DNA from 2 places in the Arenimonas aestuarii genome. Region 1 is predicted to be linked to the other one. Evidence: predicted binding sites of a transcription regulator. Region 1 holds the regulator's gene; the other holds the start of a gene.
The links. The regulator sigma-54, encoded in region 1, starts transcription at its own class of promoters, with help from an activator protein. The targets are predictions, from matches to a motif close to TGGCACGNGCNTTGC.

Region 1 (10,942 bases):
TCGCCGCGCAGGCGCAGGTAGCGCAGCACCACGTCCACGGTGACATCGGTGCGCACCGTGATGACGTCCGGGTTCATCAGGCGGCCGGCGCTGTCCTCGTCGTAGGACAGCACCTGCTCCAGCCGTTCCCGGTTCTCCCGGTCCATCGACTTGAGAACTTCTTCGATGACCGTGTCGGGCAGGTCCTCCGCCAGCTCGGCCAGGTCGTCGATGTCCAGGTCTTCGACGGCCGCGACGATTTCGTCGGTGTCCATCTCGGCCAGCAGGCTTTCGCGCACGTCGTCGCCGACATGCACCAGCACCTCGCCGTCATCCTCGGGATCGACCAGGCCCCAGACGATGTTGCGCTTGGCCGGCGGCAGCGATTCGAGCAGGTTGCCGATTTCCGCCGGCGACAGCGAATTCACCAGGCGGCGCACCGGCCCCAGCCGGCCCGAGTCGAGCGCGTCCGACAGCAGCCGAAGCTGCCGGGCGGTCTTGTCGTGGTGCGCGGCGTCGGCCATGGGCGGGCTCCGTTGAAAGCCCGCACATTATGGCCGGGATGTCCCCTAGCGGGCGAGCCAGCGTTCGATGGCGGCGCGATCGTGGCAGCGAAGCAGGGTGGTGGCGCGCCGGCGCAGGCTGCCGTGGTCGGCCTCGCGCACGGCCTTGCGCACCTCCAGCAGGGTTGAAGGATGCAGGCTGAAGTCGCGCAGGCCCAGGGCCAACAGCATCGGCACGTTGGCGGCTTCACTGGCCATTTCGCCGCAAACCGCGACCGGAATGCCGTTGCGCCGGCCAAAGGCGAACACCTCGGCCAGCAGGCGCAGCACCGACGGGTGCCGCGGCGAATACAGTTCGGCCAGGGCTTCGTGGTTGCGGTCGGTGGCCAGCAGGTACTGGACCAGGTCGTTGGTGCCGACCGAAATGAAGTCCACCAGGTCCACGATGTCTCCCAGGCCCAGCGCCGCCGCCGGTACTTCGACCATGGCACCGAGTTCGGCCACGGGGCCGACCTGGTGGCCCTCGTCCCGCAGCGAGGTCCGGGCGCGGTCGAGCAGGTCGCAGACCTGCTGCATTTCCTCGCGGCCGCTGATCATCGGCACCAGGATGCGCACCGGTCCGTAGGCGCTGGCGCGCAGGATGGCGCGCAGCTGGGTCAGGAACAGGTCCGGGTGCGCCAGCGACAGCCGGACGCCACGCAGGCCCAGCGCCGGGTTGGGTTCGCTGCGCAGGGCCAGGCCGGTGCGGTCGGCCTTGTCGGCGCCCAGGTCCAGGGTGCGGATGGTCGCCACCCGGCCGGCCATGCCCAGCACCAGGTCGCGGTAGGCGAGGAACTGTTCTTCCTCGGTCGGCAGCTCGTTGCGCTGCAGGAACAGGAACTCGGTGCGATACAGGCCAACGCCGTCGGCCCCCAGGGCATGCGCTTCGGCAACGTCCTCGCGCGATTCGGCGTTGGCGTAGAGACGGATGTCGACGCCGTCCTTCGTGCGCGTGGGCTGGCGGCGCAGGCGGGCGAGCTGGGCGCGCTCGCGACCGATCTGGGCCTGGCGCGCGTGGTAGCGGGCCAGGTCCTCGGGTCCGGGTTCAAGCACCAGCTCGCCGTGGCTGGCATCGAGCATCAGCGCGTCGCCGTCGTTGGCATGGGCGAGCAGGTCGGAAACGTTAACCAGCAGCGGCAGGTGCAGGCTGCGGGCCAGGATGGCGCTGTGCGAGAGCGGGCTGCCGGTGGTCGTGGCCACCGCGACCACGCCGCGGGCCTGCCAGGCGGCCAGTTCGGCCGGCGCAACGGTTTCACAGACCAGGATCTCGCCGGCCAGTCCTTCGACGGCATCGTCGCCGCGGCGGTGCAGGGCGGCATGGATGCGGCCGACGACATGGTCGAGGTCTTCGCGGCGGCTGCGGAAGTACTCGTCGTCCATACCCTCGAACACCGCCGCCAGCCGGTCGCGCTGCAGCTTCAGGGCGTAGTCGGCCCCGTAGCGTCCGGTGCGCACCAGGTCGTCCAGGCCCTGCAGCAGCTCGGGGTCGTCCAGGATCATGGCGTGCAGGTCGATGAACTCGCCGACCTCCTGCGCCAGGGCGCCATGCAAGCGGTCGCGCAGGACGCGCAGTTCAGCGCGGGTGGCGTCCAGGGCGCCGTGCAGGCGGTCCAGCTCGGACGCGACCTCGTCGGCGGTGATCCGGGTTTCCTCCACCACCAGCGCCTGCGGATGCAGCACGCGGGCGCGACCCAGGGCCAGGCCACGCGAGGCGGTGACGCCACGCAGGTGGCGGCGCATCAGCCTTGCTCGTCGAAACCGCGCTCGAACAGCGCGGCGGCAGCGGCCAGGGCCTCGGCCTCGTCCTCGCCCTCCACCCGCATGAGCAGGGTGGCCCCGGGCGCCGCGGCCAGCAGCAGCACGCCCATGATGGACTTGGCGTTGACCTCCCGGCCGCGGCCGAGAAGCGTGGCCTGGCACTGGTAGCCCGAAAGCAACTGCACCAGCTTGGCCGCCGCACGTGCGTGCAGGCCGAGTTTGTTGGTCACCTGCAGTTCGCGCTCAAGCATCGTCCACCACCACTCCGTTGCGGGCGCCGGCGGCCGCCGTGCGCGTCAGTTCTTCCAGGTCCTGTTCGGGATAGTTCTGCACCCGAAGCAGCATGGGCAGGCCGAGGCCGCTGACCCGGCGGGCGGGCGTCCCCAGGTGCACCAGTCTTTCGGCCAGCCTGGCCGGGCTGGCTCCATAGAGGTCGGTCAGCAGCAGCACCCCGTCGCCGGCGTCGACCTTTCGCATCGCGCTGCTGGCGGCGGCCAGCAGCTCCACGGGCTCGGCTTGCCAGGGCACCTCGAAGGCTTCGGTGGCCAGCGGCAGGCTGCCCAGGAGCCCTCGCGCGGCCGCCAGCACGGCGGTGCCGACCCCGGGATGGCTGAGCAGGAGCACGCCGACGGACATCAGTCGAGCTCGCGGTGGAAGGTGAGCACGCCGTCCCGGCCGTTTTCGCGGCAATGTGCCGCCAGTCGTTCGGCCAGGTAGACCGAGCGATGCCGGCCGCCGGTGCAGCCAAAGGCGATGGTGAGGTAACTGCGGGTGCCGGCCTCGAAGCGCGGCACCCAGGTGTCGAGGAAAGCGACGACCTGGGCCACGAATTCCTGCACCTGCGGATCCTGCTCGAGGTACTCGCGCACCGACGCGTCGCGTCCCGACAGCGGGCGAAGGCGCGCGTCCCAGTGCGGGTTGGGCAGGGCGCGGGCGTCGAACACGAAGTCGGCGTCCGCAGGCAGGCCCCGCTTGTAGGCGAAGGACTCGAACAGCAGCGACATGTCCTGGTGGGTGCCGACGCCCAGCGCGGTGATCACCTCGCGGCGCATCTGGTGCACGTTCATGTCCGAGGTGTCCATCACCAGGTCGGCGATGGCCTTGAGCGGGCGCAGGCGCACGCGTTCGAGCTCGATGGCGTCGGCCAGGGCCAGGCCATCGTGGCTGAGCGGGTGCTTGCGGCGCGTGTCGGAATAGCGCTTGAGCAGCGTGTCGTCGCGGGTCTCGAAGAACACCAGTTGGTGGTCGATGCCCATTTCGCCAAGCGCCGACAGCCATTCGGGGATGCGCGTCAGGTCCGAGGCGTTGCGCACGTCGATGCCCACCGCCAGCCGGCGCAGGCCGCCGCTGCCCGCCACCGAGCGTACGAACTGCGGAAGCAGTTCCACCGGCAGGTTGTCGGTGCAGTGCACGTCCAGGTCTTCGAGCGTCTTGAGCGCCACCGACTTGCCCGAGCCCGACAGCCCGGTGATGACGTACAGCAGCGGACTCGACGGGTCGGCGCTCATTGGGTCTCACCCCGCTGCAGGAAGGCGCTGTGGCGCGCCAGGAAGGCCGCGGCCGGGTCCATGCCCTTGCTGCGCAGAAGGTGCAGGCGCACGGCGGCTTCGGTCAGCACGGCCAGGTTGCGGCCGGCCGCCACGGGAAGTTCGACCACCGGCACGTCCAGGTCCAGCACCTTGCGGCTGCCGGATTCGCCGGTGATGCGGGCCATGGCTTCGTCGCTTTGCTGCGGCGTCTGTTCAAGGTGCACGAGCAGGCGCAGGTACTTGTTTCGCTTCACGGCGGTGTCGCCGAACATTTCGCGGATGTTGAGCACGCCCAGTCCGCGGACTTCCAGCAGGTCCTGCAGGAGTTCCGGGCAGGTGCCGTCGAGTACGTCGGGTGCGATCTGGGTGAACTCGGGCGCGTCGTCGGCAACCAGGCGGTGGCCCCGGCTGATCAGCTCAAGCGCCAGCTCGCTCTTGCCGGCGCCGGAGTCGCCCGTGACCAGCACGCCTATCGAATAGATTTCCATGAACACGCCATGCAGCGTGATGCGCGGCGCCAGCGAGCGCGCCAGGTGGTACTGCAGCAGGTTGAGCAGTTCGTAGCCACGGCGCGGCGACACCCACAGCGGGGTTTCGCTTTCTTCGGAAGCGTCGCGCAGGTCGGCGGGGCAGGACTGGTTCTGGGTGATCACCATCGCCAGGGGCCGCGACTCCATGATCTTGAGCAGCACTTCCCAGCGCGTGCGCGCGTCCAGGCCGTCGAGCCAGGCCAGTTCGGCCGAACCGATGATCTGCACCTTGTTCGGGTGGATGACGTTCAGGTAGCCGGCCAGCGACGGGCGTCGCGAGAGATGTTCGCCGCGTTCGATGAGACGTTCACTGCCGCGTTGGCCGGAAAGCCAGCGCATCTCGAGCCGGTCGCCCAGTTCGTCGAAGAGTTCGCGGGCGCTCAGGCGGTCGGTCATGGGCTCAGCCGGCCTCGGGGTGGCTGGCCTGCCAGTCCGCCAGCAGGGCATGCAGGATGGCGGCGTCGCTGGCGGCGCGCAGTTGGTCGCGGAAGCCGGCGTCACCGAACATTTCGGCCAGCTGCGAGAGCAGCATCAGGTGCTGCGAGGAAAAATGCTCGGGTACGACCAGGGCGAAAACCAGGTCCACGGGCATGCCGTCGGGCGAGCCGAAATCCACCGGCTCGGCAAGGCGAAGGAAACAGCCGATGGCGGTGGCAACCTTGGCGCTGCGGCCATGCGGGATGGCGACACCGTGGCCCAGGCCGGTGCTGCCCAGGCGTTCGCGGCCGACCAGGCTGTCGAACACCGCGCGCTCGAGGTCCGCATTGCCCTCGGCGAGCAGGCCCGATGCCTTCTCGAGCAGTCGCTTCTTGCCGGGGATCGGGCCCGGGGCGACGACGCGCCCCGGGCTGAGCAGGTCGAGCAGGTGCACGGGCTAGCCGAAGCTGTCCGAACGGGCAGCCGATTCGCCGCGGTGGTGGTCGGTCATCTTTTCCTTCTGCTTGAGCAGCAGGCGGTCGAGCTTGTCGGCGAGCAAGTCGATGGCGGCATACATGTCGGGGGCCACGGCGTCGGCATGCACGGTCTTGCCGGCGGTGCCCACGGTGGCCTCGGCCCTCTGGTCGAGCTTGTCGACGGAGAGGATGACCCGGGCCTCGGCGTGGTGGTCGTAGTGGCGGTTGACGCGCGCGAACTTGTCATTGACGTAGTCGCGAAGGGCCGGGGTGACGTCCATCTGGTGGCCGCTGATGTCGATCCGCATGGTCACGATCCTCCTTGGTGGGTACAGCTACAGGTAATCACGCCCGGCGATAACGAGGCGTGACCGAGGTCAAGTCCTGGGGGAGTCTGCGCATTCGCGCGCCTGGGCTGGCATTGGCCATTGGGTTTGGCCTTAGGCCAGCCGCTGCCGCTCGTTGGAGGCGGGGATGTTCATGGATTCGCGGTATTTTGCCACGGTTCGACGGGCTACGGGGATGCCTTCGGCCTTCAGGGTTTCGGCGAGTTTCTGGTCCGAAAGCGGCGCGCGCGGGCTTTCGCCCTCGATAAGCTTCCGGATCATGGCCTGGATGGCCGTGGCCGAGGCCGAGCCGCCGTGGTCGGTGGCGATGCCCGAGCTGAAGAAGTGCTTGAATTCAAAGGTGCCGCGCGGTGTCCGCAGGTACTTCCGGGTGGTCGCCCGCGACACGGTGGACTCGTGCAGGCCCAGCTCTTCGGCCACTTCGCGCAGGGTGAGCGGGCGCATGGCCTCGTTGCCATGGTCCAAGAAGGCCGACTGCTGGCGAACGATGGCCCGGGCCACCCGTTCGACGGTGTCGGCGCGGGTTTCCAGGCTCTTTATCAACCAGCGGGCCTCCTGCAGCTGGCCGCGCAGGTAGCTGTCGTCCTCGCGGCTGGCCTTGCCGATCAGACCTTCATAGTGGCGGTTGATCGCCAGTCGCGGTCGGCTGCCGGGGGCCAGGCGGACCTTCCAGACGCCGTTCTGGCGGTAGGCGATGGCGTCCGGGGCGATGTATTCGGGCTCGCTGCCGCCGATCTGGGCGCCTGGCTTGGGGTCGAGCGAGCGCAGCAGGGCCACGGCGGTGGTCATTTCGAGCTCGGACTCGCCAAGCTGGCCGGCCAGGCGGTCCGCGCCCAGGCGGGCCAGGGCGTCCAGGTGGTCCCTGCTGAGCCGGCTTGCCAGGGCCAGGCCCGGCGTATCGTCGCTGAGCAGGCTCAACTGGACGCACAGGCATTCGGACAGGCAGCGGGCGCCGGCGCCAACCGGGTCGAAGTGCTGGACGATGTGCAGCACGGTTTCGATCTCGGCTTCGGAGACCTCGAGCTCGGGCTGCAGGGCGGCCTGGATGTCGGCCAGCGGGCCCTCGAGGTAGCCGTCGTCATTGATGGCTTCAATCACGGCCTGGCCGATCGCCAGGTCGCGCGGGCCCAGGTGGCTCAACTGCAGCTGCCAGACCAGGTGGGCGTGAAGGTCAACCGGCGCCGCGGCGGTGAGCTCGTCGGGTTCGCCGCCGTCGTTCTGGCGGCGGTCGCCGGCGGGGGGCTCGTACCACTCATCGGCTTCGGCGGGCTCGAACTCGTCGGGCTCCGGGGCGTCGCCCGGCGTGTCTTCGGGGCCGGGCTCGTCGGGCTTTTCACCTTCGGGGCGGTCGTCGCCCTGGTCTTCGTCGCCGCGTTCAAGCAGCGGGTTCGATTCCAGGGCCTGGTTGAGCTCGGTTTCCAGCTCCAGGGCCGACAGCTGCAGGAGCCTTATCGCCTGGCGCAGCTGGGGCGTCAGGGACAGCTGCTGGCCAAGTCGGGTCTGAAGGGTCGGTTTCATGGCGTTCCGCTGGGGGGGCGCGGCGCCGTGGCTACAGGCGGAAGGAATCGCCGAGGTAGACGCGTCGCACGTCGGGATTGGCCAGTACCTCGTCGGGCGTTCCCCGGGCGAGCACGCTGCCGGCATTGAGGATATACGCGTGGTCGCAAATGCCCAAGGTTTCGCGGACGTTGTGGTCGGTGATCAGGACGCCGATGCCGCGGGCCTTGAGGTGGCGCACGATTTTCTGGATGTCGCCCACCGAAATCGGATCGACGCCGGCGAAGGGTTCGTCGAGCAGCATGAAGCGCGGCCGGGCGGCCAGGGCGCGGGCGATCTCCACCCGGCGGCGTTCGCCGCCCGACAGGCTGGCGCCCGTCTGTTCCGCGACGTGCCCGACCTGCAGTTCTTCCATCAGCGCCGCCAGTTCGTTGGCGCGGCCGGTGGCGTCGAGGTCCTCGCGCAGCTCCAGCACAGCGTGGATGTTGTCGGCCACGCTGAGCTTGCGGAACACCGAGGCTTCCTGCGGCAGGTAACCCAGCCCCAGGCGGGCGCGCTGGTGCATGGGCAGGGCGGTGATGTCGCGGCCGTCGAGCGTGATGCGGCCGGCGTCGGGACCGACGAGGCCGACGATCATGTAGAAGCAGGTGGTCTTGCCGGCACCGTTCGGGCCCAGCAGGCCGACGACTTCGCCGGGGCGAACCTCCATCGCGAAATCCTGCACTACCTGGCGCGAGCGGTAGCGCTTGGCCAGGCCCGTGGCGGTGAGCATCAGTCGGCCGCGGCGGACTTGGGCAGGATGCGCATGGACACGCGGGCGCCGTCGCCGCCACCGTCGATGCGGCCGGTGTTGATGTCGTACTTCACCGTCTCGCCGCGCAGGTTGCCGCGCGGCTGGGTGATGACGACGTTGCCGGTGAGCATCATCGATTCGTTGGCCAGCAGGTAGACCACGCGGTTGGCCCGGGCGTCCATCGGTTCGCCGGCGTCGGAAACCTGGCGCAGGCGCGCCGGGCTGCCGGTGAGCACGATGCGGTTGATGTCGCCGGCGGCGCGGTGAACTTCCGCGCGGTCGGCGTCCACTTCAAGCGTGCCCTGGCGGATGCGCACGTTGCCTTCGAGCGTGGAGACGCTGTCGTCACCGAGCATGGCGTCCGTGCGGTCGGCGCTGATGTCCATGGGCTGGTTGCGGTCGCCGGACTTGGCAAGGACGGGCGGCGCCAGCACGAGGGCGGCGAGGATCAGGAGTCCGATCGGCAGTTCACTGGCGTGGCGCATAGTGTCCCTTGACGTCGTTGAGCAACTGGAAACGCTTGGCGGCCAAGTCCACCCGCAGGCCGGTGCCGGCGAAGGTGGACTCGCCACGGTCGATGTTAACCCGGTCATCCGTGGTGGCGCGCTGGTCGTTGGGGAATATCGAGAGGGTGTCGCTGGTGAAGCGGGTCCGCAGCCCTGACGGTTCGGTCGGCCCGACCATGTTGACGCCGCCAAGCAACTGCACTTCGCTGGCCTTGGGGCTCACCCAGGCCTTGTCGGAGCGGACCTGCCAGCGGCCTGAATCACTCGGGAAGGCAAAGCGCGGCCGACGGATGGTCAGGCTCTTGCCGTCCCGGTCGCGCTCCAGGTAGGGAGAGCGCAGGGTGAAGGACTCCGCGCCCGCGTCGTCCAGCGCCGTCAGCTCGAATTCGCGCAGCACGTAGTCCGAGCGCTGGCTTGGTTCGGGCGGCGGCACCCGGTTGCGCTGCCACTGCCACGCCGCGTAGCCACCCAGGCCGAGGGCGAGCGCAAACAGCACGACGTTGAGCGCCTGCCGGCTCATGCCACGCCGAACCGGTCCAGCACGGCCTGGCGCAGGCCCTTGGCGTCCAGGATCAGGTCGCAGAGCTCCCGCACGGCGCCTTCGCCGCCGCGGCGGCTTGACTGCCAGTGCACCCGCTCGGCGACCCAGGGGTGGGCGTTGGCCGGCGCCGCAGCCAGGCCGACCTGCAGCAGGGCGGGCAAGTCGGGCAGGTCGTCGCCCATGTGGGTGGCCTCGGAGGGAGCCAGTTCCAGCGTTTCGCACAGCTGCAGCAGCACCGCGCCCTTGTCCTTCACGCCGGCGAAAACATGCTGCAGGCCGAGGTCGCGGGCACGCGCCTGCACGGCGGCATTGCGGCGCGCGGTGACCAGGGCGACGGTGACGCCATTCTCCTCGAGCAGCTTCATGCCCTGGCCGTCCAGGACGTGGAAGGCCTTGGACTCCCGGCCCTCGCCGTCGTAGATGAGCCGGCCGTCGGTGAGGGTGCCATCCACGTCGAAACAGGCCAGGCGGATGCGGCCGGCGCGGTCGCGGATGTCGGATTCGGAAAGGGTCATCGGTTCGATCACACCACGCGTGCGCGCAACAGGTCATGAATGTTCAGGGCGCCAATCACCCGGCGTTCGGTGTCGAGCACCACCAGCGCACTGATCTTGTGCTCTTCCATCAGGTGCGCGGCCTCTATGGCCAGCGCCTCGGCACCGATGGACTTGGGCGAGCGGCCCATCAGCTGGCTGACCGGCGTGGTCTTGAGGTCGGTGTCCTCGTCATCCAGGCAGCGGCGAAGGTCGCCGTCGGTGAACACGCCCTTCAGCGTGCCATCGGCATCCACGACGGCCGTCATGCCCAGGCGCTTGCGGGTCATTTCCAGCAGCGCGTCGGACGTGCTGGCGTCGACCTGCACCATCGGGACATCGTCGCCGGTGTGCATGACGTCCCGGATCCGCAACAGCAGGCGGCGACCCAGGGCGCCGGCAGGGTGCGATCGGGCGAAGTCTTCGGCCGTGAAGCCGCGGGCCTCGAGCAGGGCCACCGCCAGTGCGTCGCCGAGCGCCAGGGCGGCGGTGGTGGACGAGGTTGGCGCCAGGCCCAGCGGGCAGGCTTCGGCCGGCACGCTGGCGTCCAGGTGCACATCGGCCAGCCGGGCCAGGCTGGACCCGGGGCGGCCGGTCATCGAGACCAGGACGTTGCCCTGGCGCTTGAGCGAAGGAACGATGGACAGGATTTCGTCGCTTTCGCCGGAGTTCGACAGCGCCAGCACCACGTCGGCGTCGGTCACCATGCCCAGGTCGCCGTGGCTGGCTTCGCCCGGGTGCATGAAGAAGGCCGGCGTGCCGGTGGAGGCCAGGGTGGCGGCGATCTTGGTGGCGATGTGGCCGGACTTGCCCATGCCGGTGCAGACGACCCGGCCGGTGGAGGCCAGGATGTGCCGGCACGCGGCGGCGAAGTCGCCGCCCAGGCGGCCCTTCACGGCGTCCAGGGCCTGCGACTCGATGTCGATCACGGCGCGGCCACTGGCGATCAGGGCCTCGTCGGTGGCTGCCAGTGCGGCTGGGGGGGCATTCATGGGCGGGCGCAGGGAGTATGATGCGGGGCCGCATTGTAAGGCCTGCGCGCCCGTCGCGCCCCGCTCGCCCATGAATCCCCAGATCATCCAGGAACTCATCGAAACCGGCCTGCCCGGCGCCCGCGCCCAGGTGCGCGGCGACGATGGGGTGCATTTCGAGGCCACCGTGGTGTGTGATGCCTTCGCCGGCAAGCTGCCGCTGGCGCGCCACCGCATGGTCTATGCCACGCTGGGCGCGAGGATGGGCGGCGAGATCCACGCCCTGGCCCTGCGCACCCTGACCCCCGAAGAAGCCGACAAGGCCGCCCAGGCCTGAGACCCCAGACCACATGGCAAAGATCGTAATCACCGGCGGTGAGCCGCTAAACGGCGACGTGCAGATTTCCGGCGCCAAGAACGCCGTGCTGCCCATCCTGGCGGCCACGCTGCTGGCCGACGGCCCGATCTCTATCGGCAACGTGCCGCACCTGCACGACGTCACCACCACCATGGAACTGCTGGG
Region 2 (10,942 bases), on a different contig from region 1:
CTGGGCCAGCGGCAGGCCCAGGCCGGTGCCTTCGGCACGGCCGCTGACCAGGGGCAGGAAGATGCGTTCGGCCAGGTCGTCGGGCACGCCGCGGCCGTCGTCGGCGATTTCAACGCGCAGGGCCAGGCGGTGGCTGGTGTCGCCGATCAGCACGTGGTGTTCGGCGCGGGTGCGCAGGTGCACGTTGGACGCACCCGATTCGAGCGCATTGCGCACCAGGTTCCACAGCGCCTGCACCAGGCGGTCGGCGTCGCCGGCGAATTCGGGCAAGGACGGGTCGAAGTCGCGCACCAGCTTCACGGCCCAGCCGGCTTCGACTTCAGCCAGCTGGCGCACGCGTTCGAGCACGGCGTGGATGTTGGTGGGCTCGAAGTCGCGCGGCGGCGCCGGGTTCATCAGTCGATCGACCAGGGCGGCCAGGCGGTCGACTTCGGCGCTGATCAGCTGCACGAGTTCGGTGGACTCTTCGCTCTCGACGCGGCGCGCCAGCAATTGGGCCGCACCCTTCATGCCGGCCAGCGGATTGCGGATTTCGTGGGCCAGGCCCTTGAGCGCCGCCGACAGCGCGGCAGGCAGGGCGGTGGCCGGGTCTTCGCCGGGGAATTCGTCGGCGGGGTGGGCCTCGAGCCACAGGCCGCCGTCTTCGCCGCGCGCCAGCCACAGGTCGGCAAAACGTTCATGGCCACCCGGGCTGGCCAGGCGGGCCCGGCGCACGCGCAGGGCGCCGCCGGTGTCGGGCAGGCGCGGCAGCAGTTCAGCCAGGCGATCACCTTCCGCGTCGAGTTCGGCCAGGGACAGGCCGTGCAGGCGACGCGTACTCACCCCCAGCCAGCTGGCGAAGGCGGGCGTGCAGCCGGCGACGCGGCCGTCTGCGTCGAGCCAGGCCAGGGGCGTGGCCAGCTGGTCGAGGGAAGGCGGCGCGGAATTCGGGTCGGCCATGGCCGCAGGATAGTTCAGGGCGGGCCTAAGGTGCGTGCGAAAACTGCAGTGCCAGCGGGGTCGCGCGTTCGGCGTTGTTGCCGTGGTGGGCTCCCGCGGTCTGGTGGGCGCGCCAGCGCAGGCGGGCGGGAGCGCCGCGTTCGAGGACCCGCACCGCGGCCTGGTAGGCGGCCTTCATCTTGTCGTTTTCGTTTTCGCCCAGGCTAAGGAACAGCGCCGACTCAAGCGCCGGGTTCGCCTTCAGGAAATCCTCCAACCGCGCCACCATCGCCGAGTCGTCGCGCCACAGGGCCGGGCTGTGGGCATGGAAGGCGCTGAACAGCGAGGGCCGCGAGACCAGCGCGTGCACCACCAGCAGGCCGCCGCGCGAATTGCCGGCCAGCGTGCGCTCGCCCGTGGTCAGGAACTCGCGGTCGACGGCCGGGATCAGTTCGCGTTCGATGAAGTCCAGGAACAGGTCCCCGCCTCCCTCGCGAAGATCGTCCGGGTCGGTGTCCTGGCGCATGCCCGGTGGCGTGTAGTCCCGCTGGCGACCCGATCCGCCGACGTTGGGAATGCCGACCACGATCAGTTCGGGCAATACCCCGATGCGCGCCATCAGGGCGGCCGAGGCGGCCGTGTGCAGGTCCTGGGACGTGCCGTCGAGCACGTAGACCACGGGATAGCGTTTGCCGGGCTGGCTTTCATAAGTCTCCGGCAGGTGCACCAGGTAATCGCGGGACTCGGCCAACACCAACGATGCCAGGCTGCGCTGCTGCACCTGCGGGCCAAGTCGTGGCCGTTCGAATACGTACAGGCTGGCAAACCAGGTCACGATCACGGCCAGGATCAGGGCGAGTGGCCAAACGATCCAGCTCAGGCGTTTCACGAACGTTTCTCCTTTGCTCGCGGTTTCGGGCTCAGCCCACGAATCGCCGCAGCGGCGTATGTCGCACCAGCAGCTGGTAGCTGAGCAGGCAGACGGCCAGCGTGCCGGCGCTGGCCATGGCGAACTTCAGCGGCCAGGCCCACTCCAGGTCCATCAGCGCGTACTGGATGGCGAACAGCAGCGGCAGGTGCAGCAGATAGATCCAGTAGGCGCCGTGGGCGAGGTAGCGCATCGCCACGTTTGGCCGGTCCAGCAGTCGCTGGCCGGCCAACAGGCAAAACACGGTCAGCCAGACGCTGAGCAGCGCTTCGAGCACGGCGACCGGCCAGGACGCGACGGGCATCGCCGCCCCGGGCAGCTCGATCCGGAGCCGCCAGAGCAAGACCAGGTACAGCAGCGCACCGCCGGCGAGCAGCCAGGGCGCCAGCGGGCGGGCGCGCTCCAGCCAGTCGGGCCGTGCGTGGACCTGGGTCCCCAGGGCGAAAAACGCCCCGTAGAAAACCAGCGCCCAGAATTGCGGCAGCAGGCCTTCCGGCGCCGGGTGCGGCGCGCTGACCGTGGCCAGCGCCGGCGCGATCAGCACCGGCAGAACCAGCAGCAGACAGGCCGGGTGCCTGTCGAGCAGCCATCGGCCCAGGCGAGCCAGTTCCAGCGTGTGCGCCACCCAGTGCAGCACGGCGAAGATCAGCAGGTAGACCAGGAACCACAGGTGCGCCGTGCCCGGCGGCATTTGCGGCGCTTCGGGCTGCGCCAGCCAGGTACGCACCATGTCCAGCAGGGGCGAAGGATGCTGCACGTTCGCCAGCGCCCAGTCGGTGCTGGCCGACAGCGACCACCAGACCAGCGGCCATGCGACCAGGAACGGCAGCAGGATGCGCCGCACCCGCTGGCGGGCCAGTGCCACGCCGCCGCGCCGGCTGGCGATCCAGGCCGAGAAAAATCCGGCCACCAGGAAAAACAGCGGCATGCGCACCAGGTGCAGCCCCCAGACCGCGGCATCCACCCCCGCCGACGACTGCCGGTCGGCCAGCGGCCAGAGCCCGTGCATCAGCGGGCTGTAGGCCAGGGCCGCGTGGAAGAACACGCCGGCCAGCATCGACAGCGCGCGCAGGTGGTCCATGTAATGCAGCCGGCCCTGCGTCGCGCTGGCGTCCATGCCGTCAGTAGAACGCCGGCTTGCGGGCGTGAACCCAGGTGGTGACCGCGATCACGGCCAGCGAAACCAGCAACAGGGTGGCCAGCACGGCCAGGGCCGGCGTGGTCCACACCAACGCGTCTTCACCGATGCGGTCCTTGATGTCCGGCACCATCGAGAGCGCCATCAGGTAAGGATTGATGAGCACCATCGAGCCGATCATCGCGAAGGTGGCCCAGCCTTCCGATTCCACCGACATCGCCACCGCCAGGGACAGGCTGAAAGCGAACAGGATGTAGGCGAAGACCAGCAGCGAATACACGAACAGTCCGTCCGGCAGCTGCGTGAACAACACGACGGCCAGCGTTCCCACCACCATCAGCAAGAACGGTACGCCGAAGGTGATGATGTTCCCGGCCAGCTTGGCCACGGTGAAATCCCGCGGCGACACCGGCAGGCTCATCACGAAGGCCAGGGTCTTTTCCTTGCGCTCGACCATCAGCGACGTCGAGATGGAAAAGCAGGCGATCGAGACCATCACGATGATCAGCATCAGCGAACCGACGTAGAAGGCCCAGGGTTTGGCCAGCCCCAGGAAGCACAGGGCAACGATGCCGCCCAGCACGTAGAGGGCCAGCTGCTTCTGGAACAGCTGCCAGTCCTTGGCCACCAGCAGGCGGATGACGGGGAAGTTGAGGGTCATGCCACGGCTCCCGAACGTACGGCGGTTACGAAGATGTCTTCCAGGCTCATCGGATCGCTGCGCTGCACCTGCAGCCCGCTCGCGGCCAGCCGCGCCGGCAGGTCGTCGCGCCAGGCACGCGCCTTGATCTCGACCAGGCTGCCGTTGGCGCGGGCGCTGGCGATGTCCGGCCAATCGCCGATGTCGGCAGGCAGCGCGCCCTGGCAGGTGATGCGGCGCCAGTTTTCCAGGAAGCGGTCCTTGTCCGCCGACGCGACCAGGCGGCCCTGGTGCAGGAAGGTGATGCTGTCGGCCAGCTGCTCGATGTCGTGGGTGTTGTGCGACGAAAACAGCACGCTGCGCTGCTCGTCACGCAGCACGTCGGCCAGGGCTTCAAGCACCTCGATGCGGGCGACCGGGTCCAGGCCGGTGGTGGGTTCGTCGAGCAGCAGCAGGCGCGGGCGGCGGGCCAGGCACAAGAGCAGCAATGCCTTCACGCGCTGGCCGTGCGAAAAACCGCCCACGGCCTGATCGGGCCGCACGTCGAAGCGCTTCACCAGTTCGCCCGCGTAGCTTTCGTCCCAGCCCGGGTAGATGTTCTTCACCAGGTCCATGTGCCAGCGCAGGCTCTGGCCGCGGTAGAGGCGCATGTCTTCCGAGGCGAAGCCGATGTCGCGCTTGGCGGCGACCTGCGCGTCGGGCAGCTGATGGCCCAGCACCTGCACCTGGCCGGCGTCGGGCGCGGCCAGGCCGGTGAGCAGGCGCAGCAGGGTGGTCTTGCCGGCGCCGTTGACGCCCACCAGGCCCATGACCTGGCCTTCGGGCAGCTGCAGCGTGATGTCCTGCAGCGCGAAGTGCGGATAGCGCTTGGCGATGCCGGTCAGGGAAAAAGCCGGGGTCATGGCGTGGGTCCTTTCGGGGAGTCGGGGTGGGCATCGGCCGCGTCGGCCGCCGCGTCCAGGAAACGATGCAGGTCGGCGCGGGACAGGCCCAGGCGCGTGGCGATGGCCAGCAGCGCCTCGAGCTGGCGCTGCAGTTCGTCGTGCATCAGGACGGTGGGCAGGTCGGCGCGTTCGGCGACCACCGAGCCCTTGCCCTGCCGGGTTGCGATGACGCCGGCGCGCTCCAGGTCTTCGTAGGCGCGGCGCACGGTGATGACGCTGACGTGGCTGGCTGCCGCCAGCTCACGGATGGACGGCAGGGCCTGGCCGGGCGCCCAGTCGCCGGCCATCACCTTGGCGGTGACCTGGTCGACGATCTGCTGGTACATGGGCCGCGGGTCGCTGGCCGAGAGGAAGAGTTCCACGGGCGGGGGCTTACTGTGCTGCTGTGATATGCACAGTATGCACAGTCCCGGACCCCGTCGCAAGCCGCCCGTGGGGCGACGCTAGTCGGCGGCCGACGACTCCCCTGTCGACGCCGGCGGCTCGATCCTGTCCAGGGCCTCCAGATTGGCCCGCAGCGACTGCGCATGATCAAGCAGGCGCTGCTGGTAGTCGCCGTAGGCCGGGTAACTCATGGACGCCAGGACGTGACTGATCGGCGCAGCCCAGAAATCGATCGAGACCGGGTCATAGTCACGTGCCCGGGTCCTGGGGATCCTGCCCTGGCTGATGGCGGCCTGGCCCTCCGGCGTGCAATAAGGCGCCAGCCCGCTGGCCACCCACCCGTCCTGCAGCCGCTGGCTACTGAGCAGCCAGTGCGCGGGCGCGCGCCAGCCCGCATTGGCTTCGTCCATCTGCTGCGAAAACTCGGACAACATCGCGAACTCGCCGCGCAGCGCATTGCAGACCTGGAAATCATTGATGTCCACCGGCGCGATGGCCGCAGCGCAATCATCGGGCAGCTGTTCGGAGGGGTCGAGACGGTGCACGCGCAGGAGCAGGTCGGACGCACCCTGCGTAAGCGCGGCGAACACCACCTTGTCGATCAGCAGGCCGTCGTTGCGCAGGTGCTTGCGTGCATTGGCCAGCAGGCCGCAGGCGCGCGGCAACGCCGTGGCCACGTCGCCTTCCAGGGCCTGCAGCGCGATCTCGTTGAGCGGGAGGCGCAGTTGCTGGTAGCCCGGGAACGGCATGGCGACATTGAGGGCGTAAGGGTTGGCCAGGTGATCCGAGGCCAGGGCCTGTTCGACGCGACGGGTGCGCGGCGCGGCCGCGTCCAGCCAGGCGCGGGCGACGGCTTCGTGGCCGCGCAGCGCAGCGGGACAGTCTTCCTGGCTGAAGCTGCAGGCGAATTCAGGCGCCGACACGGCATCGAGGTTGGGGAGACTGTCGGCGCCCGGCGTGGCCGGTGGCTCAAGCGCCGTATCCTTGCCGCTGGCAAAGTGTTCGGCTGAGCGCTCGTGGTACTCCGCGAAGGCGGCCACGTCGGCGGCCAGTGCGGCATCGAGCGCCTCGTCCGGCGCGTCCTTGCCGGCGTAGGCGAGGTACTTGAAGCCGTTCTCCCCCTCGGGCGGCGCCGGCAGGTCGCGCATCAGGGCGACGGCCGCCTGCTCGTCTTCTCCGTAGGCGATCCAGCGTAGCGCAGGCACCGCCAGCAGGTAGGCGACGACCAGGGTGAGCAGGGTGAAGAACAGGAACTTGGACCAACGGGCCACGTGACACTCCCTCGAAGTCGGTACCCCGATGATATCCGGCGCGCCGCGGACCTGCTTCAGAGCAGCCTGGTCATGAAAATGCTGTGCGGGTCTTCGTCGTAACTTGCGAATGGACCGCAGCGCTGGAAGCCGGCCGACGCGTACAGCTGCAAGGCCGGCAGGAAATGATCCGTGGCGCCGGTTTCCAGACTGAGTCGGTCGTAGCCGCGCTGCCGGGCGACGTCGAACAGGTGCAGCAACATCGCCCGGCCGATGCCCTTGCCGCGCTGCAGCGGATCCGTGCGCATGGACTTGATCTCGCCATGGCGGGGCGTCAGCTGCTTGAGCGCGGCGCAGCCCAGCAGCGTGTCGCCGTCCCAGGCCGTCCAGACGGTGATGCCCGGCGCACGCAGGCGATCGATGTCCAGCGCGTGCACGCTGCAGGCCGGCGACTGCGAGCGCATCTGCGCGAGGTGCTGGGCCAGCAGGGCGTGCACCTGGGGCCGGGTGAGGTCATCGGGTTCGATGTGCATGGCGGCACCTGCAAATGAAGCGGCCCGGGAAATTCCCGGGCCGCCTGCATCGGACAAGACTCCGTGGAGGAGAGTCAGATGGCGTAGTACAGCTGGTATTCCAGCGGGTGGGTGGCCGCGCGGAACTTGGTCACTTCCTGCATCTTCAGCGCGATGTAGCCGTCGATGAAGTCGTCGGTCATCACGCCGCCGGCCTTGAGGAACTCGCGGTCCTTGTCCAGGGCTTCCAGCGCCTGGTCAAGCGAGTGGCAGACGGTCGGGATGTTCTTCTCTTCTTCCGGCGGCAGGTCGTAGAGGTCCTTGTCGCTCGGCGCGCCCGGGTCGATCTTGTTCTTGATGCCGTCCAGGCCGGCCATCATCAGCGCGGTGAAGGTCAGGTAGCCCGACTGCACCGGGTCCGGGAAGCGCATTTCGATGCGGCGCGCCTTCGGGTTCGACACGTACGGGATGCGGCACGAGGCCGAGCGGTTGCGCGCGGAATAAGCGAGCATCACCGGCGCCTCGAAGCCCGGCACCAGGCGCTTGTAGCTGTTGGTCGAGGCATTGGCGAAGGCGTTGATCGCGCGCGCATGCTTGAACACGCCGCCGATGTACCACAGCGCCATCTGGCTCAGGCCGCCGTAACCGTCGCCGGTGAACAGGTTGGTGCCGCCCTTGGCCAGGCTCTGGTGCACGTGCATGCCGCTGCCGTTGTCGCCGACGATGGGCTTGGGCATGAAGGTGGCGGTCTTGCCGTTGCGGTGGGCGACGTTCTTGATGATGTACTTCATCGTGAACAGCTCGTCGGCCTTCTTCACCAGCGAATTGAACTTGGTGCCGATCTCGCACTGGCCGGCGTTGGCCACTTCGTGGTGGTGCACTTCGACTTCGATGCCGGCTTCGGTGAGCAGCTTGCACATCTCGGCACGGATGTCGTGCAGGGTGTCGGTCGGCGCGACCGGGAAGTAGCCGCCCTTGATGCCGGGGCGATAGCCGGTGTTGCCGCCTTCGTACTTCTTCTTGCTGTTCCAGTGCGCTTCCTCGGAATCGATCTCGAAGAAGGTGTTGCCCATTTCATTGGCGTAGCGCACCGAGTCGAAGATGAAGAACTCGGGCTCGGGGCCGAAGAAGGCCTGGTCGGCGATGCCGCTGGCCTTGAGGTAGGCCTCGGCGCGCTTGGCGACGCCGCGCGGGCAGCGCGAATAACCCTGCATGGTGGCCGGGTCGAGCACGTCGCAGACCAGGATGATGGTCGGGTCGGCGGTGAACGGGTCCACCAGCGCGGTTTCCGGGTCCGGCAGCAGGACCATGTCGGACTCGTTGATGCCCTTCCAGCCCGAGATCGAGCTGCCGTCGAACATCTTGCCGTCCTCGAACAGCGCCGGCTCGACGATCGAGACCGGATAGGTGACGTGGTGCTGCACGCCGCGCGGGTCGGCGAAACGCAGGTCCACGAATTCGATGTCGTGGTCCTTGATGAGCTTTTCGATATGGCTGTAGGGCATGGGAAGACTTCCTGGCAGGGTTTGGGTCCGTTGGGGTAGCTGCAAGGGGCGTGCCAAGGCCGAACCGCCGCCAAGTCATTGATCCGTAATGCTGGCGGCCTGGACCCAGGATCCGGCCTGCACTGTTGTGGTGCGACTGAAAAGCACATTTCCCTCCCGGAGGGACTTTGCCCCGGAAATCCCTCGGGGCTGGCGTCCCTTGCGGACCACCCGGGACGGGCGGGCGCGGCGGTTATGCTTGGGCGCCTCCAAGACCACCCGGACTGCCGTGACCGACCTGCTGACCGCCCTGCTGCTCGGCATCATCGAGGGCCTGACCGAATTCCTGCCGATCTCCAGCACCGGCCATCTGCTCATCGCCCAGCACTGGCTGGGCGCGCGCTCGGACCTGTTCAACATCAGCATCCAGGCCGGGGCCATCCTGGCGATCACCCTGGTCTACCGCGAACGGCTGCTGGCCTTGGCCACCGGTTGGCGGCAGCCGGAGGAGCGCGATTACCTGCTCAAGATCCTGGGCGCCTTCGCCGTGACGGCCGTGGTCGGCCTGCCGGTTCGACTGATGGGCTGGGAGCTGCCGGAAACGGTGACGCCCGTGGCCTGGGCGCTGGTGATCGGCGGCGTCTGGATGCTGGTGGCCGAACGCCTGGGCGAACGCGGCCCGCCCAGCAGCCAGGTGACCTGGGCGATCGTGGTGGCGGTGGGCCTGGCCCAGGTGCTGGCCGGCGTCTTTCCCGGCACCTCGCGCTCGGCCGCGGCAATCTTCATGGCCATGCTGCTGGGCCTGAACCGCAAGCCGGCGGCGGCGGAGTTCGTTTTCCTGGTGGGCATTCCCACCATGTTCGCGGCCAGCGGCTACGCGCTGATGGAAACCGTGATCGAAGGCGGGGCCGGCGACGAGGACTGGGCCAGCCTGGCCGTGGCCTTCGTCGCCGCAACGGTCACCGGCTTCGCCGCAGTGCGCTGGCTGCTGGCCTATATCGCCAACCACCGCTTCACGCCCTTTGCCTGGTACCGCATCGGCCTGGGCGCGGCGCTGCTGCTGGGCCTGCCGGCGGGCGGCTGAGCGCCCGCGCGGCGGTGACCGCGTTTTATTCGGCCGGGTAACCCAGGCGCGCGGCCACCGGCGCGAGCAGGGCGAATTCTTCAGCCAGGCTCTCGCGGTAGTGGCGCCAATGACCGGCCGGCAGGCGCTGGCCGGGGCCGAACAGGCCCGGCAGCGGGCTTTCCAGGCCCAGGGCCTGCTCGATGCGCTGCGCGGCTTCGCCGGCATCGGCATCCAGGCGCACCAGGTCGATGCGGCCGGAAACCTCGGCCTCGTCGGCCACGGCCTCGAGCACGGCCGCCAGCCACTGCGCCGAGCGGCCGATTTCCGGCAGGAAGTGATAGTTCTGCAGGCTGCCGTGCAGCATCCAGTTGAGCAGCGCGTCGCGCGGGTCGGTCAGCAGCACCAGCACCTTGGCCCCGCCGAGCGTGGCGAAGGTGTAGGCGTCCACGTGCGGCAGCCAGTCGCGGGATTCCGCCGGCTCCAGTCCCGCGGCACGCAGCGAACTTTCCCAGCGCGCCGCGGTGCCCGCTTCCGGGTGGCCCGGGGCGCGGCGGCGCAGTCCGTAACCGTCGCCGTCGGCTTCGCTACCGATGCGGTCCAGGCGCAGCTTCGGGCCCAGCTGGGACTTGGCCTGGCGCAGCAGGTATTCGGCGCGCACGCCGGGCGGCGACCACAGCAGCAGGCCGTCGATCTTGCCGGCAGGGGCCTCGTCGGCCGGCACCGCAGGCGGCGGCAGGATCTGGCCGGGCACCGGGTGGCGCACCATCTCGCGCCAGGCCTCGGCGGCTTCGGCATGGCGGCCCAGGGCGTCGAGCGACAGACCGCGCCAGCCCAGCAGGGTCCGCCGGGCCGGGCCATCCTTGGCCTGCGGCAGCAGGCGCTCGGCGCGGGCCAGCGACAGGGCCGGGTCGTCGCGGAATTCGGCCCGCAGCTTGTACAGGTTGGCGGCGTAGAGGTCGGGATTGATCGCCAGCGCCTGGTCGGCGAACTGGCCGGCCTGGTCGAGCTGGCCCTGGGCCTCGTGGTAGGCGCTGAGCATTTCCAGGCAGGCCGCCGATTCCGGCATCGCCGTGAACCAACGGTCCAGCACCGGCTTGGCTTCCTCGCCCAGCATGCCGGCCACGTTCAGGCGCACCTTCCACAGTTCGGCCTGGTCGGGCGCCTTTTCCAGCGCGGCTTCGGCGCGGACCTTGGCTTCGTCCGGGCGGCCGCTGCGCACCAGCAGCGCCACGGCCTGGCCCAGCACGGGGGCCTGGGTCGGATGGGCGTCGAGCACGGCGCACAGGTCGGTCACGGCGTCGGCCTCGCGGCCGTAGTCGATCAGCAGTTCGGAACGCAGCACGCGGGCCATCGGGTCGGCCGGCGCGACGGCGATCAGCTCGTCCAGGGCGGCGAGGGTTTCTTCGGCCTTGCCCTGGCGGCGGCGGGCTTCGACCAGCGCACGCAGGGTGGACGGGGCACGCGAATTGTCCAGGCGCAGGGCATTGACCAGCGCCTGCTCTGCGAAGGGCCACATGCCGCGCGACAGGTAAGCCTGGCCCAGGGCCAGCTGGGCGGCCGCGAGGTTGGGGTCGGCTTCGGCGGCGGCGGTGAAACACTTGAGCGCCTTGTCGCCGTCTCCCTGGGCCTGGGCCAGGTAACCCTCGATGACGCGCACCTGCGGGTGCTCGGCATTCAC

Region 2: the regulator sigma-54 is predicted to act here: its motif matches at 8,261-8,275, upstream of glnA (type I glutamate--ammonia ligase).

The regions. Positions count from the first base shown of each region.
Region 1 is NZ_BAAGTW010000008.1:238,906-249,847, forward strand. Features, by position in the region: gene mgtE (magnesium transporter) at 1-503, opposite strand, end outside; gene ptsP (phosphoenolpyruvate--protein phosphotransferase) at 549-2,261, opposite strand; gene ACYVJH_RS13030 (HPr family phosphocarrier protein) at 2,261-2,530, opposite strand; gene ACYVJH_RS13035 (PTS sugar transporter subunit IIA) at 2,523-2,915, opposite strand; gene rapZ (RNase adapter RapZ) at 2,915-3,787, opposite strand; gene hprK (HPr(Ser) kinase/phosphatase) at 3,784-4,734, opposite strand; gene ACYVJH_RS13050 (PTS sugar transporter subunit IIA) at 4,739-5,209, opposite strand; gene hpf (ribosome hibernation-promoting factor, HPF/YfiA family) at 5,213-5,539, opposite strand; gene ACYVJH_RS13060 (RNA polymerase factor sigma-54) at 5,672-7,096, opposite strand; gene lptB (LPS export ABC transporter ATP-binding protein) at 7,128-7,847, opposite strand; gene lptA (lipopolysaccharide transport periplasmic protein LptA) at 7,847-8,353, opposite strand; gene lptC (LPS export ABC transporter periplasmic protein LptC) at 8,337-8,894, opposite strand; gene ACYVJH_RS13080 (KdsC family phosphatase) at 8,891-9,430, opposite strand; gene ACYVJH_RS13085 (KpsF/GutQ family sugar-phosphate isomerase) at 9,439-10,440, opposite strand; gene ACYVJH_RS13090 (BolA family protein) at 10,511-10,756, shown strand; gene murA (UDP-N-acetylglucosamine 1-carboxyvinyltransferase) at 10,770-10,942, shown strand, end outside.
Region 2 is NZ_BAAGTW010000006.1:258,808-269,749, reverse strand. Features, by position in the region: gene ACYVJH_RS10800 (two-component system sensor histidine kinase NtrB) at 1-939, opposite strand, end outside; gene ACYVJH_RS10795 (alpha/beta hydrolase) at 965-1,807, opposite strand; gene ACYVJH_RS10790 (acyltransferase family protein) at 1,839-2,963, opposite strand; gene ACYVJH_RS10785 (ABC-2 transporter permease) at 2,968-3,645, opposite strand; gene ACYVJH_RS10780 (ATP-binding cassette domain-containing protein) at 3,642-4,526, opposite strand; gene ACYVJH_RS10775 (GntR family transcriptional regulator) at 4,523-4,930, opposite strand; gene ACYVJH_RS10770 (hypothetical protein) at 5,012-6,223, opposite strand; gene ACYVJH_RS10765 (GNAT family N-acetyltransferase) at 6,280-6,735, opposite strand; gene glnA (type I glutamate--ammonia ligase) at 6,810-8,219, opposite strand; gene ACYVJH_RS10755 (undecaprenyl-diphosphate phosphatase) at 8,488-9,282, shown strand; gene ACYVJH_RS10750 (tetratricopeptide repeat protein) at 9,308-10,942, opposite strand, start outside.